DNA from 2 places in the Shumkonia mesophila genome. Region 2 is predicted to be linked to the other one. Evidence: predicted binding sites of a transcription regulator. Region 2 holds the regulator's gene; the other holds the start of a gene.
What was found. Region 2 encodes LexA, which represses DNA repair genes until DNA is damaged. Its sites were predicted from a motif close to ATGTTCTANTTTGGTTC; they were not measured.

Region 1 (8,304 bases), on a different contig from region 2:
GACGCCATAGAACAGCAGCAGCGCCCGGATCAGGTCCGGGCGGCTCAATCGAAGGTCCAGCGCCGCCGCAAGGGCCAGGTTGCCGCCGGCCGAGTCGCCGGCGAGCGCCATGCGCCTGGCGTCGATGCCCCAGCGCACGGCGGTGTTGGCCAGCGCCTCGATGACCGCCACCGATTCGTCCAGGGGTTCGGGGAATGGGTGTTCGGGCGCCAGCGCATAGTCGACGGCAAACACCATGGCGCCGCTCTCGCGGGCCAGCACGCGCCCGGCCCGATCATGGGTATCGGGGCTGCCCTTTACCCAGCCGCCGCCATGGAAATAGACGATGGCCGGAAGGGCCGGAGCCAGCGAAGGCCGGTAGCGGCGCACCCGGACCGGGCGGAAAAGGCCGGGCAGTTCGATGTCCTCGACAGCGGAGACGGCGACCGGTTCCTCGTTCCAGAACCGGCGCTCGATCAGCGTGCGAAGGCGCACCTCCTCGGGAGTCGGCTTGGCCGGCACCGGGCCGACGCTGGCGGCGATTTCGGCCATCTTGTCCATGGCCGCCGCCATCTGCGGGTCCATCAGGCTACGCGGCGACAACGGGACGGTTTGCGGATGCGGATGAGGCGCCATGGTCGCTCCTTGGATTCGGGCGGCAAGGACGGAATACCCGAAATATCGCGTTCCTCCCGGCATGAAGCAACCCCGTCGGGTCGGCCTGATGCATCTGGCGCATCTCGATCCTTCGCTTCGGGGACGGCGATCAGGGGGTCACGATCCGCGTGTGGCTGACCAGGCCGCCGTCCGTCGAGGCAACATGCAGGAGATAGAGGGGTGCGGCTTCGATCGCGGCGTCAACCTCCTTGCGCAGGTCCACCGCGACGCTGGGCATGGTGGCGGCGGTCGTGCCGCCCCACGGTTCGCGGTGCAAAAAATGGACGTGCCCGCAAAGGAGTTGCCCGACCTGTGGATGGCGGTTGACCACCGCCGCCAGATCCTCGGCTTCCCGGGGGTGCCGGTAACCGCCGACAAAGCGCCGAGCGATGTCGAAAGGCGGGTGGTGGATGAAAAGAATCGTCGGCCTGTCGGGTGCCAGGGCGAGCGTCTCCTCCAGCCAGGCGAGCCGCCGGGCGCAGAAGGCGCCTTTCCGTTCTCCTTCGGCAACCGAATCCATGGCGACCAAGCGGACCGGATAGTCTTCGATGACGTAATGAAGATGATCGCCGTTCCTGGGCAGATAGGAGAGATGGTCAAGCGCGTCGCGCAGCGCGTCACGCCGGTCGCGATTGCCGGGAATCAGGAACAGCGGCGCGTCCAGGTCGGCCAGGATCTCGCGCAGGTACGCATACTCGTCAGCCGTGCCGTTGTGCACGGTGTCGCCCGTGTGGACCACCACGTCCACCCCCTGGCGGTTGATGTCGGCGATGCATCGCCGCAAGGCCTCGGCGCGACTGGCGCTTGCGGCCTGCTCCGACGACCGCGCCAGGATGTGGGTATCGCTGATCTGGGCGATGAGCATCCAGTCTTTCCCTCGTCCGGTCCTATGGGTCAGCCGAGACTGTCGTAATAGGCCTGCAACACCTCGACTACCTCGCGGCGGCTGAATTCCTCCGGAATGGTTTCCCGGCGGGAAAACATCTCGCGCAGCCGGGTGCCGGAGATCGCCAGCCGATCCTCCTCGCCGTGCGGGCACGTCTTGCCCGTCGCCATGCCCTGGCATTTGTAGCAGAAGAACGTGACGTCGATCTTGAGCGGCCGGATTTCCATGCTGCCGGCGGGAAGCGTATCGAAAATGTGATGCGCGTCGAACGGTCCGTAATAGTTTCCGACACCGGCATGATCGCGACCGACCACCAGGTGCGTGCAGCCGAAATTCTGGCGAAACACCGCGTGCAGCAAGGCTTCTCGTGGGCCGGCGTAGCGCATCTCGATGGGATAGCCGGCCTGGATCACGGTGCCGGGCACGAAATAGTTCCTGATCAGCGCGTCGATGGCCTTGACCCGGACGTCCGCCGGAATATCGCCTGGCTTCAGCGCGCCGAGCACCTGGTGGATGAGCAAGCCATCGCAAATTTCGATGGCGACCTTGGCCAGATATTCATGGCTGCGATGCATGGGGTTGCGGGTCTGGAAGGCGGCGACTTTCGACCAGCCGTTGGCTTCGAACATCGCCCGGGTTTCGGCTGGCCGCAGGTAAAGGCCCTTGTAGGTTTCCGGAAAGTGGCCCTCGGACAGCGCCGTAACGGGCCCGGCCAGGTTGACCGCCGGCTGTTCCATGACCTTCCTGACGCCGGGATGGGCGGCATCCGTGGTGCGGAACACCTCCCGACATTCCAGTTCCCGGTCGATGGCATACTTTTCGCTCACGGTCTGAATGGCCAGAATCTCGCCGGACGTCCCGTCGACCAGCGCGATCTTCTCGCCGATCGCGATGCCGTCGGCGAGGTCCTCGTGGCATGAGAGCGTGATGGGGATCGGCCAGAATATCCCGTCGCCCGTTACCATGTCGGTACAGCAGGCTCGCCAGTCTTCCTCCCCCATGAATCCGTCGAGCGGCGTGTAGGCGCCCATTGCCAACATGAACAGGTCCGAAACCTCCCGGCTGGCCAAGGGGACTTTCGTGAGCTTTTCGGCCCGCTCGATCTCGTCGGCGCGCTCCGTTCTGGGCAGCAGCATCGGCCTGAGCGGACCGCCTCCATGCGGGGGAACCAATGTCGGCATTTTAGGACGTCTCCCTGACTATTATGGGTGCTTGCGGGCCCTGATCAGATCGGTTGCAGACTGTCGGAAGGCGCGCCGCTTTAAGCGTGTAGAAAGCCTCGGGCCTTCGAAAAAATGTCGTGACCGCCTAGTATATTAAACTTATCATATTTTCAAATATGGATCGGCTTTCCATGCCGGCGGCTTCATCAGGGGGAGACGACATTCGTCTGAAAGGCCTCCATGGACGGGTCGGAAACCGAGGCATCGGCTGCAAGTCCTGAGTGTCTCCGGTTGCGTGGTTTGCCGCGCCGTGCCCATGGGCTTGGGCCTGGATTCCGGCCGTATCGCCGATACCCTCCCTTCATGCATCGATCGTCACGGACTGACATTGGGGTGACTTGATGTTCACCAGCAATCCCTTCGCCGAGCTTTCCGCGTCCATATCACCCATCGTCATGCAGACGTATGTCGTCGTCATGGCCCTTCTGGTCGTGGGCGGCACGGTGTACGACACCCTTCACAAGAAGAGCGCCCAGTACTTTTTCGCCAATTGGCGGAAGGCACAGAATAAAGGGGCGCGGCAAGTCGGTGGCGGGGAAATGGTGTCCCTGGCGATCCAGACCGTGGCCGTGGAGGTCCTGTCGGCCGGTGAATTGTGTACCGCGCGGCGCCGCATCGCCCACCTCCTGACGATGTACGGCTTCATCGCCTACGTCATCACCACCGTCATCATGGTGTTCGGCTACCCGACACCCGCGACCCCGACGCCCGCCATCCTGCCGCAACTGTGGGGCATCGGGGGCCTGATGGTCTGCGCCGGCGGCTATTGGTTCTGGTTCTTCCTGCGGGTCGACGTCGCCGCCGAAGGGCACTCGCGTTTCCGCGTCGTGCAGGCCGACATCTTCATCCTTTCGCTGCTTGCCAGCGTGACCCTGGGCCTGATCTGGGCGGCGTTGCAGGCGGCGGGCAGCGCGGGGACAAGCGTGTTCCTCGGTCTCTACCTCATCGCCACGACGGTGCTCTTCGCATCCATTCCATGGTCCAAATTCTCCCACATGTTCTTCAAGCCCGCGGCGGCCTTCCAGAAGCGGGTGGAAGACGCGAACGGTTCGCGGAGCAACCTGCCGGCCCCCGCCGACAAACCCGAAACCTTCGGCAGTGCTCGCACCGAGCCCCAACACTATTGATCGACCCTTCATAGACCTTCGATACGGGAGGTAACGGATTACATGCCGACATTCGTTTACATGACCCGGTGCGACGGCTGCGGATATTGCGTCGACATCTGCCCCTCCGACATCATGCACATCGATACCACCTACCGGCGCGCCTACAACATCGAGCCCAACATGTGCTGGGAGTGCTACTCCTGCGTGAAGTCCTGTCCGCAGCATGCGATCGACTGTCGCGGCTATTCGGACTTCGCCCCTATGGGCCACAGCGTCAGGGCGCTGCGCGAAGAGGAAAAGGGCACCATTTCCTGGAAGATCAAATTCCGGGATGGCCGCGAAAAGAATTTCGTTTCGCCGATCCGGACCACGCCTTGGGGCTCGATCAAATCGCCGTCCGATTACGCGGCGCCAAGCCAGGCGGCCTTCAAGGCCCAGGAACTCGCGCATGAACCGGAAGCGCTCAACATCGGCAAGCTGCCCGCGCTGACTCCGGACAGGCTCAAGCAGGGAGTGGTCTGATGGCTCGCAGGAAAACGGTTTTTGTGGATTCGGATATCCTGGTCATCGGCGGCGGCATGGCCGGCTGCGGGGCCACGTACGAATCCAGGTACTGGGGGCGCGACCTCAAGGTTGTCTGCGTCGAGAAGGCGAACATCGAGCGCAGCGGCGCCGTCGCGCAAGGCCTCTATGCGATCAACTGCTACATGGGCATGCAGTGGGGCGAGAACCAGCCCGAGGACCATGTCCGATACGCCCGGAACGACCTCATGGGGTTGGTGCGCGAGGACCTGGGCTACGATATCGCCCGCCACGTCGACGCCACGGTGCACAAGTTCGAGGAATGGGGCCTGCCGATCATGCGCGACCCCAAGACCGGGCGCTACCAGCGCGAAGGCAAGTGGCAGATCATGATCCACGGCGAAAGCTACAAGCCGATCGTCGCCGAGGCCGCCCGCAAGGCCGCCACCCAAGTCTACAACCGGATCATGGTGACCCACCTCCTGATGGACAAGACGAAGCCCAACCGGGTTGCCGGGGCTGTCGGCTTCAACGTCCGTACCGGGGATTTCCACGTCTTCCGCGCCAAGGCCGTCATCGTGTCGGCCGGCGGCGCGTCGCACATCTTCAAGCCGCGGGCGGCTGGTGAAGGCATGGGACGGACGTGGTATGCGCCGTGGAGCAGCGCGTCTGCCTATGCGTTGCCGATCCTCGTCGGCGCCAAGATGACGCAGATGGAGAACCGCATCGTCCTTACCCGCTTCAAGGACGGCTACGGTCCGGTCGGCGCCTACTTCCTGCACCTCAAGACCTACACCCAGAACGCCTATGGCGAGGACTACGAGGCCAAGTGGCGCGACTCGATCAAGGCCCTGGTCGGCGACTACGTCGACAGGCATCCGGTGCCGACCTGCCTTCGCAACCACGCCTTCCTGGAGGAGGTCAAGGCCGGCGGCGGCCCCATCCGCATGGTGACGAAGGAGGCCTTCCAGGACCCGCACAAGGAGACCGTCGGCTGGGAGAACTTCCTCGGCATGACGATCGGCCAGGCGGTCGTCTGGGCGTCGCAGAACATCGATCCCAAGCATATCAATCCCGAGCTGACCACGTCCGAGCCCTACGTCATGGGCTCTCACGCCACCTGCTCCGGCGCCTGGGCGAGCGGCCCCGAGGACTACGCGCCCGCGGAGTACCAGTGGGGATACAACCGGATGATGACCGTCGAGGGGCTGTTCGGCGCCGGCGACACCATCGGCGGCACCGCCCACAAGTTCTCTTCCGGGTCCTTCACCGAAGGCCGGATCGCCGGCAAGGCGGCGGTCAATTACGTGAACGACCTGGGCAGCGAGCAGCCGCAATACAACGATGCGGAGTGCGAGGACTTAAGGAAGGCGATCTTCCAGCCGCTGGAGAACTACAAGCTCGGCCGCGTCGAAATCGTCGCGGGAACCGTTTCGCCGAGCTATCTGCTGCCGCTTCATGGCCTGCAGCGCCTCGAGAAGATCATGGACGAATACGTCGGCGGCATCAGCTCCCACTACACCACCAACGAGCCGATGCTGACGCGCGGCCTGGAACTGCTGGGCATGCTGAAGGAGGACATGGCCCATCTCGGGGCCGAGGACCTCCACCAGCTCCAGCGGGCGTGGGAGCTTCACCACCGGGTCCTGGCCTCGGAGTGCGTGACGCAGCACACGATGTTCCGGCAGGAAACGCGGTGGCCGGGGTATTACTACCGGGCCGATCATCCGAAGCTGGACGACGCCGACTGGCACTGCTTCACGCTGTCCCAATACGACCGCGATTCCGGCAAGTGGGCCATGGAGAAGGCGCCGGTCTACCACATCGTCGATTGAGCGGAAGCCGGCGCGCCGATCCGAGCGGGTAAAGGAGTTGCCAGCCTCCCTCAGGCGCGGCGGTCCTCCGCCTCGAAGCAGGGGATGCACAGCACCGCGCCGCCGGAACGACGGGTCCGCGTCTCCATGACCGGCTCACCGCACCGCTCGCAGACCAGGGTGTCGACGATGCGGGCGTGGCGCGGCAGCGCGAGGGCGGACTCCTTGACGCTGAACAGGTCTTCGAAATCTGCCGTCATGATCTCCTTCATGCGCATCTCGCGCAGGATCGCCAGACGCTTGGCCTCCGCTTCGGTCAAGCCCTGGTCGGCCTTTTTGCGCATCAGGGTCTTGTTCTCTTCACCGGCCGCGGTGGTGCGCTCGGGTTTGCGCACGACACGCCGGCTTTTGCCGTCGGAACGTCGGTAGAAGGTGAAGGCAACCTTGCCCGTGTCGTGGTACAGCAGGTTTCCCTTGCCGAAGCTGCAGCCGACCAGGGACTGGATGGCGTCGACCGCGCACATGTCGGTCTCGGTGATGGCGACGATTTCCTCGTCGCCGGAATGGCCGAATTCGCGCAACGCGTATTCGGCCACCCGCAGGCCATAGGCGAGACCCGGGCAACTGTGACCGTGGAAGGAGATGGCCTCCTGGATCTGGCGGTCGGTCAGGGCGTTATTGGACATGGGCAGCTCCTTGTCGTGTCTGGGCGGATCAGGCGGCGGGAACGACCACCGGGATGCCTTCGTGGTCCAAGGTGGCGACGGCAATGCCGTAGGTTTCTTCGATGATGGCCGAGGTCACTTCGGCGCGCTCGCAGGCGGCAAGCACGGAGCCCCCTTTGAGAAAGAGGAAGCGATCGGCGAAGCGCAGGGCGGTGTTCAGGTCGTGGATGGTCATGATCGCGGCGATGTTCTTGTCGGCCACAATCTGGCGCAGGAGGCGCAGGATTTCGATCTGGTTGCGCAGGTCGAGGCTGCTGGTCGGCTCGTCGAGCAGCAGAACCCTTGGCTCCTGGACCAGGGCCCGGGCGATCGCCACCTTTTGCAGTTCGCCGCCGCTCAACTGATCAATGTGCCGCAAAGACAAGGGGCCAAGGCCGAGCCTGTGGATCACGGCTTCGACCAGGGCGAGATCGTGACCGCCAACTTGCCAACGGATATAGGGCTTGCGTCCCATCAGGATGGCGTCGAACACCGTCATCCGATTGGTCTCGCTGCGCTGGGCGACGTACCCCATCCGTGCGGCGATGTCGCCGGGCGCCAGCCGTGATACCTGGGTGCCGTCCACCAGCACAATCCCGGATCGCGGCTTCAGGATGGCGTTGATGCATTTAAGAAGGGTGGTCTTGCCGACACCGTTGGGACCCAGGACGGCAACCAACGATCCTGCGGAGATCGCGAAGCGGATGTCGGACAACACCGGATGGCTGTTGAAGGAAAAGGTCACGCCTTGAACGTCGAGAATCACCGGCGGCCTCCGATGATCAGCCACAAGAACACCGGCGCCCCCAGAAAGGCGGTCAACACGGACACCGGCAGGACGTGGGGGGCCAGGAGGAGACGGGCCACGGTATCGGCGGCGACCATCAGCAGCGCTCCGCCGGCCACCGTCGCCGGCAGGAGATAGCGATGGTCCGAACCGATCACGCGCCGCACCAGATGCGGCACCACGAGGCCGACGAAGCCGATGATGCCAAGAAACGAGATGACGGTGGCGGTGACGACCGATGCCACCAGCATACCGGCCATGCGGACCCGTTCGACCCGCACGCCGAGGCTCTTGGCCGTTTCATCGCCGGCATCGATGGCGTTGTAATTCCATGCGTTGGCGAGGAAGAACACGGTGGCGGCCGTCGCCACTGCCGCCAGCAGGCCGACCTCCGACCACGAGGCGCGGGCGGTGTCGCCGAAGGTCCAGAACACCATCGCGGCCAACTGGGTGTCGTCGGCAAAATATTGCAGGAACATGGTGCCCGCCGTGAACAGGGCGCCAAGGGCGACGCCGGTCAGGACCATGACTTCCGGGGAGGCCCCGCGCAGGCGCGACACGGCGACGATGACCATCGCCGCCAGCAGGCAAAAGGCGAAGGCCGAAGCGGTGGTCAGATAGGG
Region 2 (8,304 bases):
GGGTCTTGGCGCGCTCCTTCAGGGCCGCCATGCCGGCGAGCAGACGGTCCTCGGTTCCTTCCGCGAAGTCGGCCCCTAGACTGTCGCGCAGGCGGGGCAGGGTCAGGCCCACCAGACGCCGATCCTCGGCCTGGCGGATGTAATGGCCGTTGAGGTTGGTCAGCTTGGCCATGTCGAAGCGGGCCGGCGAGCGCAGCACGCCTTCGAAACCGAACCACTCGATGGCCTGCTCGGTGCCGATGATCTCGTCGTCGCCGTGGCTCCAGCCCAGGCGCAGCAGGTAGTTGCGCATGGCCTCGGGCAGGAAGCCCATGTCGGCGTAGTTGCCCACCGCCACCGCCCCGTGGCGCTTCGAAAGCTTCTTGCCGTCGGGGCCGTGGATCAGCGGCATGTGGGCGAAGATCGGCGGCTGCCAGCCCATGGCGTTGTAGATCTGGGTCTGGCGGAAGGCGTTGGTGAAGTGGTCGTCGCCGCGCACGGCGTGGGTCACCTCCATGTCGTGGTCGTCGACCACCACGGCCAGCATGTAGGTGGGGGTGCCGTCGGCGCGCAGCAGCACCATGTCGTCCATCTGGTCGTTGGCAACCCTGACCGTGCCCTGGATCAAATCGTCGATGACGGTCTCGCCCTCGCGCGGCGCCTTGAGGCGGATGGCCGGGGCCACCCCGGCCGGGGCTTCCGACGGATCGCGGTCGCGCCAGCGGCCGTCATAGCCGGTGAAGCGGCCCTCGGCCGCCGCCTGCTCGCGCATGGCGGTCAGTTCCTCGGGCGTGCAGTAGCAGGGATAGGCCTTGCCGGCGGCAACCATCTGGCGGGCGACCTCGGCGTGGCGGGCGACGCGCGAGAACTGCGAGATCACCTCGCCGTCCCAGTCGAGCCCCAGCCAGGTCAGGCCGTCGAGGATGGCCTTCACCGCCTCCTCGGTCGAGCGGGCCCGGTCGGTGTCCTCGATGCGCAACAGGAACTTGCCGCCGTTGTGGCGGGCGAACAGCCAGTTGAAAAGGGCCGTGTGGGCGCCGCCGACGTGCAGGAAGCCGGTGGGCGAGGGGGCGAAACGGGTGACGACGGTCATGGTCTCTTTTGCTACTGTGACAAGAATGGATGGCGCGGACATGTAGCACATTCCGCCGCCGGTTGCAGTCAATTGGTGCGTCGGGATGAGCGAAACCATCCTTCCGGAGGCGCCGCCGCGTGGCTTGGCCCGGCTGGCGGCCCGAATGGCCGACGAGCGGGAGCGCTGGGTGCTGTGGCTGCCGGTCGGCGTCGGGCTCGGCATCGGCGTCTATTTCGCGCTGCCGACGGAACCGCCGCCGTGGCCGGCGGCGGCTTTTCTTGTCGCGGTTCTCGCTGCCGTGGCGGCCGCTCGCCGCCGGCCGGGGCCGCGCCTTGCCCTGATCGGCTTGGCCGCCGTGGCCGCCGGCTTCGTCGCCGCCCAGGCCCGTACCGTGCTGGTCGAGGCGCCGATGCTGGAGCGGCGCATCGGCCCGCTGACGGTGGAGGGGCGGGTGATCGAGGTCGAGCCGCTGGGCCGCGGCCGCCGAATCCTGCTCGACGAGTTGGAAGGGACCGGGATGGCCGCCGAGGCGCGGCCTCATCGGGTCCGCATCCGGCTGGGAAGCGAACCGCCGCTGGCGCCGGGGCAACGCATCCGCGTGCGCGCCGTATTGAGCCCGCCGCCGGCCCCGGCCGTGCCCGGCGCCTTCGATTTCCAGCGCCAGTCCTATTTCCGCGGTTTGGGCGCCGTGGGGTTCGCCATGGGCCGGGCCGAGGCGATCGGGCCGGGCGACGCCGGCTCGCCCGCCCTCGCCTTGGCGGCCCTGCGCCAGAGGATCGGCGAGCGCATCGCCGCCGGCCTGGAGGGGACGGCGGGCGCCATGGCCCGCGCGCTGATGACCGGCGAGCGGGGCGCCATTCCCGAGGACGTGCTGGCCGCCATGCGCGATTCCGGGTTGGCCCACCTGCTGGCCATCTCGGGCCTGCACATCGGGTTGGTGGCGGGAATCCTCTTCGTCGGCCTGCGCGCCGCCCTGGCCCTGGTGCCCTTCGTCGCGCTGCGCTTTCCCATCAAGAAATGGGCGGCAGCGGTGGCGCTGCCGGGCGCGTTTGCCTATGCCCTGATCAGCGGCTCGACGGTACCGACCCAGCGGGCCTTCCTGATGCTGGGCCTGGTGCTGCTGGCCGTGCTGCTCGACCGCCGGGGCCTCTCCATCCGCACGGTGGCGTGGGCGGCGCTGGCCATCCTGCTTTTGCAGCCCGAAAGCCTGCTGGGCGCCAGCTTCCAGCTGTCGTTCGCCGCCGTCATCGCCCTGATCGCCGCCTACGAGGAGATCGCCGAGCGCCGTTTCCGCGACGAGGGGCGGCGGCGCGGCTGGCCGGGAAGGGTTTTGCTTTACGTCGGCGGCGTGGCGCTGAGCAGCCTGATCGCCGGTGCCGCCACCACCCCCTTCGCGCTCTATCACTTCAACCGCGTGGCCGCCTTCGGGCTGGCCGCCAACATGGCGGCGGTGCCGCTGACCGCCCTGTGGGTGATGCCGTGGGCGGTGGTTTCCTTCGCGCTGATGCCGTTCGGCCTCGAGGCCCTGGCGCTGGCGCCGATGGGCTGGGGGGTGGAGGCGATCATCGCCGTCGCCCGTGAGGTGGCCGCGTGGCCGGGCGCGGTGACCCTGTTGCCGGCCATGCCGACGGCGGGCCTGGTCGCCGTCGGCATCGGCGGCCTGTGGCTGGCCCTGTGGCGGGGACGCTGGCGGCTGTGGGGGATCGCCGGCCTCGTCGGCGGGTTGGCCAGCGGGGTCTGGATGAACCCGCCCGATGTCCTTATCGACGACGCCGGCCGGCTGATGGCGGTGCGCGCCGCCGATGGCACGCTTGCCGTTTCCAGCCGGCGGCTCGGCCGCTTCGATGCCGAGGTGTGGCTGCGCCGGGCCGGCCAGGAAAAGGCGCCGGCCGCTTGGCCGGCCAACGGCACGGCCGGCCCGGAGGGCGGCAACCTCGCCTGCGACGCCGTCGGTTGCATTTACCGGGCACGGGGCCACACCGTCGCCCTGGTGCGCGACGAGGGGGCGTTGGCCGAGGACTGCCGCGTCGCCGACGTGGTGGTGGCGACGGTGCCGGTGCGCCGGCCCTGCCCGTCGGCCGCCGTGGTGATCGACCGCTTCGACCTGTGGCGCGACGGCGCCCATGCCCTGTGGCTGACCGAACTCGCCGTCCGGGTGAAAAGCGTCAACGGCGAGCGTGGCCGTAGGCCATGGGTGGTGCGGCCGCGGGCCCGCCGCCCAGCGGGGCTTGGCAACTGAGCGGGCAGGGGCCACATCAGACCCCATGAGCAGGGAACTCCCGCCGGCGAAGGGATGGCGCGTGAAGATCGCGCTGGCCGGGGTTGTCTTTGCCCTGCCGTCCCTTGGCGTTCAATCTGCGGCCGTGTCGCCGGCCTTCACACCCGCCGACATCCTGACTTGGCGTCCCGAATCCTTCCACGGCGAAACTCGCTATGAGGCGGCCGACGTCGATGCGATGGCCGCGGTGCTTGCCTCCTGCGACGGCTCGGCTTCGGGGCTGGTGCTGGAGCGGCGCATCGACCTTAAGAAAACGCCGCTGGTCGAATGGTCGTGGGGGATCGAGGGCGTGTTCCCCGACGGCGCCGACGAGGCCCGCAAGGAGGGCGACGACTACCCGGCCCGCCTCTATTTCGTCAGGAAGGGCGGCTTCAACCCGTTCGCCACCCGGGCCATCAACTACGTCTGGGCCAGCGCCAAGCCGGCCGGCGCCGACTGGCCCAACGCCTTTACCGCCAACGCCCATATCGTCGCCGTGCGATCAGGGCCGCCCAAGGCGCCGATGGGCTGGGTGACCGAGCGGCGCAACCTGCGCGACGATTTCAGGCGCTACCACGGCCTCGACATCGACGCCATCGACGCCGTGGCCATTATGACCGATTGCGACAACCGCGCCGCCACGGCCTCGGCCTGGTACGGCGGCGTGCGCTTCCTGCCCGAGGAGGGGTAGGGTACGAAACGAGGAGGATGCCATGACGGATGCCCGCCACCTTTTGCGCCCCGCCATCGCCCGCATCTGGCGCGGCCGCACCGAGGCGGCCAAGGCCGACGCCTACGCGGCGTATCTCTATGAGGAGGGCGTCAAGCCGCTGGCCGGGAAGGCGCTGGGCGTGCAGATGTTCCGCGAGGACCGGCCCGGGGAAACGGAGTTCGTCACCATCTCCTATTGGGAGAGCGTCGAGGCCATGTCGCGCTTCGCCGGGCCGGACCCCCGGCGCATCCATCACCTTAAGCGCGACGCCGAGTTTCTGATCGAACTGCCGGAAGGCGTGCAGGTCCTCGATATCGTGACGGTGTTGGGGCGAACGGGGGACAACCAGCAGGATCCAAGCCCCCTCGCGTAAACCCGTTACTTGTAGGATGTAAACTCGACTGACTTAAGCAACCGCTCTCCCATCGCCCTGAACTGCGGAAATTCAACGCCGGAAGGTCCCTTCCTGGAGAATTCGACGAAGATGCCGACTGATGGATTTCCCGGGTGGATGCAATTCATTCCATAGTACTCGATCATAGTAAACGCGCCTCCGCGTTTAGCCGCGAAGTCTTTAGCCGCGGATTCATGTTTGACGCAGGTTTCTGATCGCTCGGCATACCACTGTTCATCATTCCTGATGACTTCGAACGTTCCTGTTTTCGGTTCGTTGGCACGTCCGGATTTCACGAAGTTTAAAAATCCCTCCGGTACATCAAATGCGGGAACGTTGTAGGTGCCGATGGCCGTTATCAGGGTTTCATTCGGCGAATTTCCGCGCGCGCCAAGCATTACTTGGTAGGTCGACTGAACGAGTACGGTCCACGACCTGCCTTCGGGAACAGCGAACGAAATACCAAGTTGCGTGATCCTGGTGCCGCCGGCGACCTGCGGCCCTTGAGGCACAGCCACGCACGCACTTATCGTTAACAGCAGGAAGCCGACGACGATTCTTCTCATGGCAACTCCCCCACGCCATGCCAAGCGCACGTTAAGGTAGAGCGACAACCGCCATTTTACCAGGGGATCGTATCCGATGCCCTCCGTGCGGAGGCACAACCCGCATTCCCATGACGCGATCGACGGCCGTTAGTACTTGCGAATCAGTCCCACCAGTTTGCCCTGCACCTGGACCTGGTCGGGGCCGAAGATGCGGGTTTCGTATTTCTTGTTGGCGGGCTCCAGCGCGATGGAATCGCCGCGCCGGCGCAGGCGTTTCAGCGTCACCTCGGTATTCTCGACCAGGGCGACGACGATGGTGCCGTTGTCGGCGGTTTCGCAGCGCTGGATGACCACGGTGTCGCCGTCCTCGATGCCGGCGTCGATCATCGAATCGCCATCGACGCTGAGCGCGTAATGCTCGCCGGTGCCGAGCAGGGAAGCCGGCACGTCGATGGAGGCCGTGTTGTCGCGCATCGCCTCGATGGGCGTGCCGGCGGCGATCAGGCCATAGAGCGGCAGTTCCACGGCCCCGGCCTCGGGCCGGGCGGCGCGGGCGGTCGAGGGCTTGAACTGGCCGCGGATGACCTTGGGGGCGAAGGCGCCGCGCGAGGCGCCATTGGGGGCCTCGGCGTTTTCCGGCAGCTTGAGGACTTCGAGCGCGCGGGCGCGGTGCGGCAGGTGGCGGATGAAGCCGCGCTCCTCGAGCCCGGTGATCAGCCGGTGGATGCCGGATTTCGAGCGCAGGCTCAAGGCCTCCTTCATCTCCTCGAAGGAGGGCGAGACGCCTTTGCTCTTCAGGTGATCGTTGATGTAGACGAGGAGTTCGTACTGCTTGCGGGTCAGCATGGTGTCACTCCGGGCCGCCACCCAGTTTCGCGGCGTGGCGGCGGTGCTGCGATGCGTTCGACCCGGGGGCCCTCCGCCGCCGTCGCACGTCTGGCGTCACCCCGAAACCGGCACCACAAAATGTGGAACAAAAGCAAAACGTCGGCACATGTTCTAGTTTAGTTCTCGTGCCGGGTCAAGCGGCAATTTGGTGACGGGAGGCAGGGGTATTTCGGGGGTATTTTAGGGACACCATACTTAATTCCAGCGAACCGAAGCAAGGCAGCCGACGGCGGGAATTAAGTATGGTGTCCCCAAAATACTAGAGGGGAACGATCTCCACCCGTTCGCCGGCCCGGGCGGGCGGCGCATGGGGCGGGCGGACCACCAGGCAGTCGGCGTCGGCGAAGCGGGCCATCAGCGCGCTGTCCTGGGCCTCGAAGGGGGTGGCGACGGGCTCGCCGTCCTCGCCCACCGTCAGGCGGGAACGCAGATAGTCCTGGCGGAGGTCGTTGGCCGGCAGGTCGCGCCCGAGGCGGGCCATCGGCGCCGGTCCCCGGCGGTCGGGAAGTCCGAGCATGGCGTTCATGGCCGGGCGCAGGAACAGCAGCGAGGTGACGCCGACCGAGACCGGGTTGCCCGGCAGCCCCAGCACCGGCACGTCGCCGAGACGCCCGAAGATGAGCGGCTTGCCCGGCCGCATGGCGACCCGATAGAAGCCGAGGTCGAAGCCCTGGGCGGCCAGCGCCTGGCGCACCAGGTCGTGGTCGCCGACCGAGGCGCCGCCGATGGTGACCAGCAGGTCGGCGCCCCGGGCGCCTGCCAGCAGGGCGGCCAGCGATTCCTCGGTGTCGCGGGCGATGCCCAGCACCGCGGGAAGACCGCCGAAGGCGGTGACGTAGGCGGCCACCGCCAGGCTGTTGGAACCGACGATCTGGCCTTCGGCCAGCGGCTCGCCGGGCATCACCAGTTCGTCGCCGGTGGCGAGGATGGCGACGCGCGGCCGGCGGGCGACGGCGAGCCACGGCACGTTCATGGCGGCGGCGAGCCCGATGTCGCGCCCGGTCAGCCGGCGCCCGGCCTTGAGCATGACGTCGCCCCGCCGAAAATCCATGCCGGCGCGGCGGACCCAGCGGCCGGGCCTGGGCACCTCGCGGACGGTGACGGCGTCGCCCGCGGCCTCGGCGTCCTCCTGGATGACGATGGCGTCGGCGCCGGCCGGCATGACGGCGCCGGTGAAGATGCGCACGCACTGCCCCGCCCCGACGGCGCCGGCAAAGGGGTGGCCGGCCGCCGACTGGCCGATCCGGGTCAGCGTCGCCGGCACGGCGGTGGCGTCGGCGGCGCGCAGCGCATAGCCGTCCATGGCCGAGACGTCCAGCGGCGGGCTGTCGAGCTGCGCGGCGACGTCCCTGGCCAGGGCGCGGCCCAACGCCGCCTCGAGACCGACCGTCTCGACGGCGAGCGGCGCGAAACCGGAAACGACCTTGGCGACGGCTTCGGCGACGGAAAGCATCATGGGGCCTCGAAGGTGCCGGACTTGCCGCCGGCCTTGTGCACAAGGCGGATGTCGACGATGCGCATGGCGCGGTCCATCGACTTGCACATGTCATAGACGGTGAGCGCCGCCACGGCGACGGCGGTCAGCGCCTCCATCTCGACGCCGGTGCGCCCCGCGACGCGGCAGGTCGCCTCGATGTCGACGGCGTTGCGCCCGGCGTCGCAGGAAAGGCGCATCTCGACGGCATCCAGCCCCAGCGGGTGGCAGAGCGGGATGAGATCGGACGTGCGCTTGGCCCCCATGATGCCGGCCAGCTGGGCGACGCCGAGCACGTCGCCCTTCTTGACGCCGCCGGCCTGGATGCGGGCCAGCGTCTCGGGGGCCACGAGCACCGAGCCCTTGGCGGTGGCGGTGCGCTGGGTAACGGCCTTGGCCGAGACGTCGACCATGCGGGCGTCGCCCTTGTCGTCGAAATGGCTGAGCCCGGCCATGGCCTTACTCCTTCGCCGGGGCCGGGGCGCCGGCCAGCAGGGCGCGGGTCGCCGCCTCGACATCGGTCTGGCGCATCAGGGATTCGCCGACCAGGAAGCAGCGCACCCCGATGCGGGCCATGCGGGCCAAGTCGTCGGGGGTGTAGAGGCCGCTTTCGCTGACCACGAGGCGGTCGGCGGGGGCGCGCGCGACCAGGGTTTCGGTGACGGCCAAGTCGACCTTGAGCGTCTTGAGGTTGCGGTTGTTGATGCCCAGCAGCCGGACATCCAGCCGGGCGGCGCGCTCCAGCTCGGCCTCGTCGTGGACCTCGATCAGGGCGTCCATGCCGAACTCGCGGGCGGCGGCCACCAGCTCGACCGCCTGCGGGTCGCTGACGGCGGCCATGATGACGAGCACGGCGTCGGCGCCCAGCGCGCGGGCCTCGATGATCTGGTAGGGCTCCAGCATGAAGTCCTTGCGCAGGACCGGAAGCGGGACGGCGGCGCGGGCCGCCGTCAGGTATTCGTCGGCGCCGCGGAAAT

Region 1: sat (sulfate adenylyltransferase) is a predicted target of LexA. The motif match lies at 2,852-2,868, and genes of this name have one in related genera.

The regions. Positions count from the first base shown of each region.
Region 1 is NZ_JAOTID010000008.1:203,969-212,272, reverse strand. It holds gene ODR01_RS15045 (alpha/beta hydrolase) at 1-615, opposite strand, end outside; gene ODR01_RS15040 (metallophosphoesterase) at 746-1,501, opposite strand; gene sat (sulfate adenylyltransferase) at 1,531-2,703, opposite strand; gene ODR01_RS15030 (hypothetical protein) at 3,087-3,872, shown strand; gene aprB (adenylyl-sulfate reductase subunit beta) at 3,915-4,376, shown strand; gene aprA (adenylyl-sulfate reductase subunit alpha) at 4,376-6,211, shown strand; gene ODR01_RS15015 (FmdE family protein) at 6,262-6,876, opposite strand; gene ODR01_RS15010 (ABC transporter ATP-binding protein) at 6,905-7,660, opposite strand; gene ODR01_RS15005 (FecCD family ABC transporter permease) at 7,657-8,304, opposite strand, start outside.
Region 2 is NZ_JAOTID010000002.1:156,348-164,651, forward strand. It holds gene gltX (glutamate--tRNA ligase) at 1-1,072, opposite strand, end outside; gene ODR01_RS04225 (ComEC/Rec2 family competence protein) at 1,158-3,293, shown strand; gene ODR01_RS04230 (DUF3047 domain-containing protein) at 3,319-4,002, shown strand; gene ODR01_RS04235 (hypothetical protein) at 4,025-4,396, shown strand; gene ODR01_RS04240 (hypothetical protein) at 4,402-4,983, opposite strand; gene lexA (transcriptional repressor LexA) at 5,113-5,811, opposite strand; gene ODR01_RS04250 (molybdopterin molybdotransferase MoeA) at 6,113-7,309, opposite strand; gene moaC (cyclic pyranopterin monophosphate synthase MoaC) at 7,306-7,782, opposite strand; gene trpC (indole-3-glycerol phosphate synthase TrpC) at 7,787-8,304, opposite strand, start outside.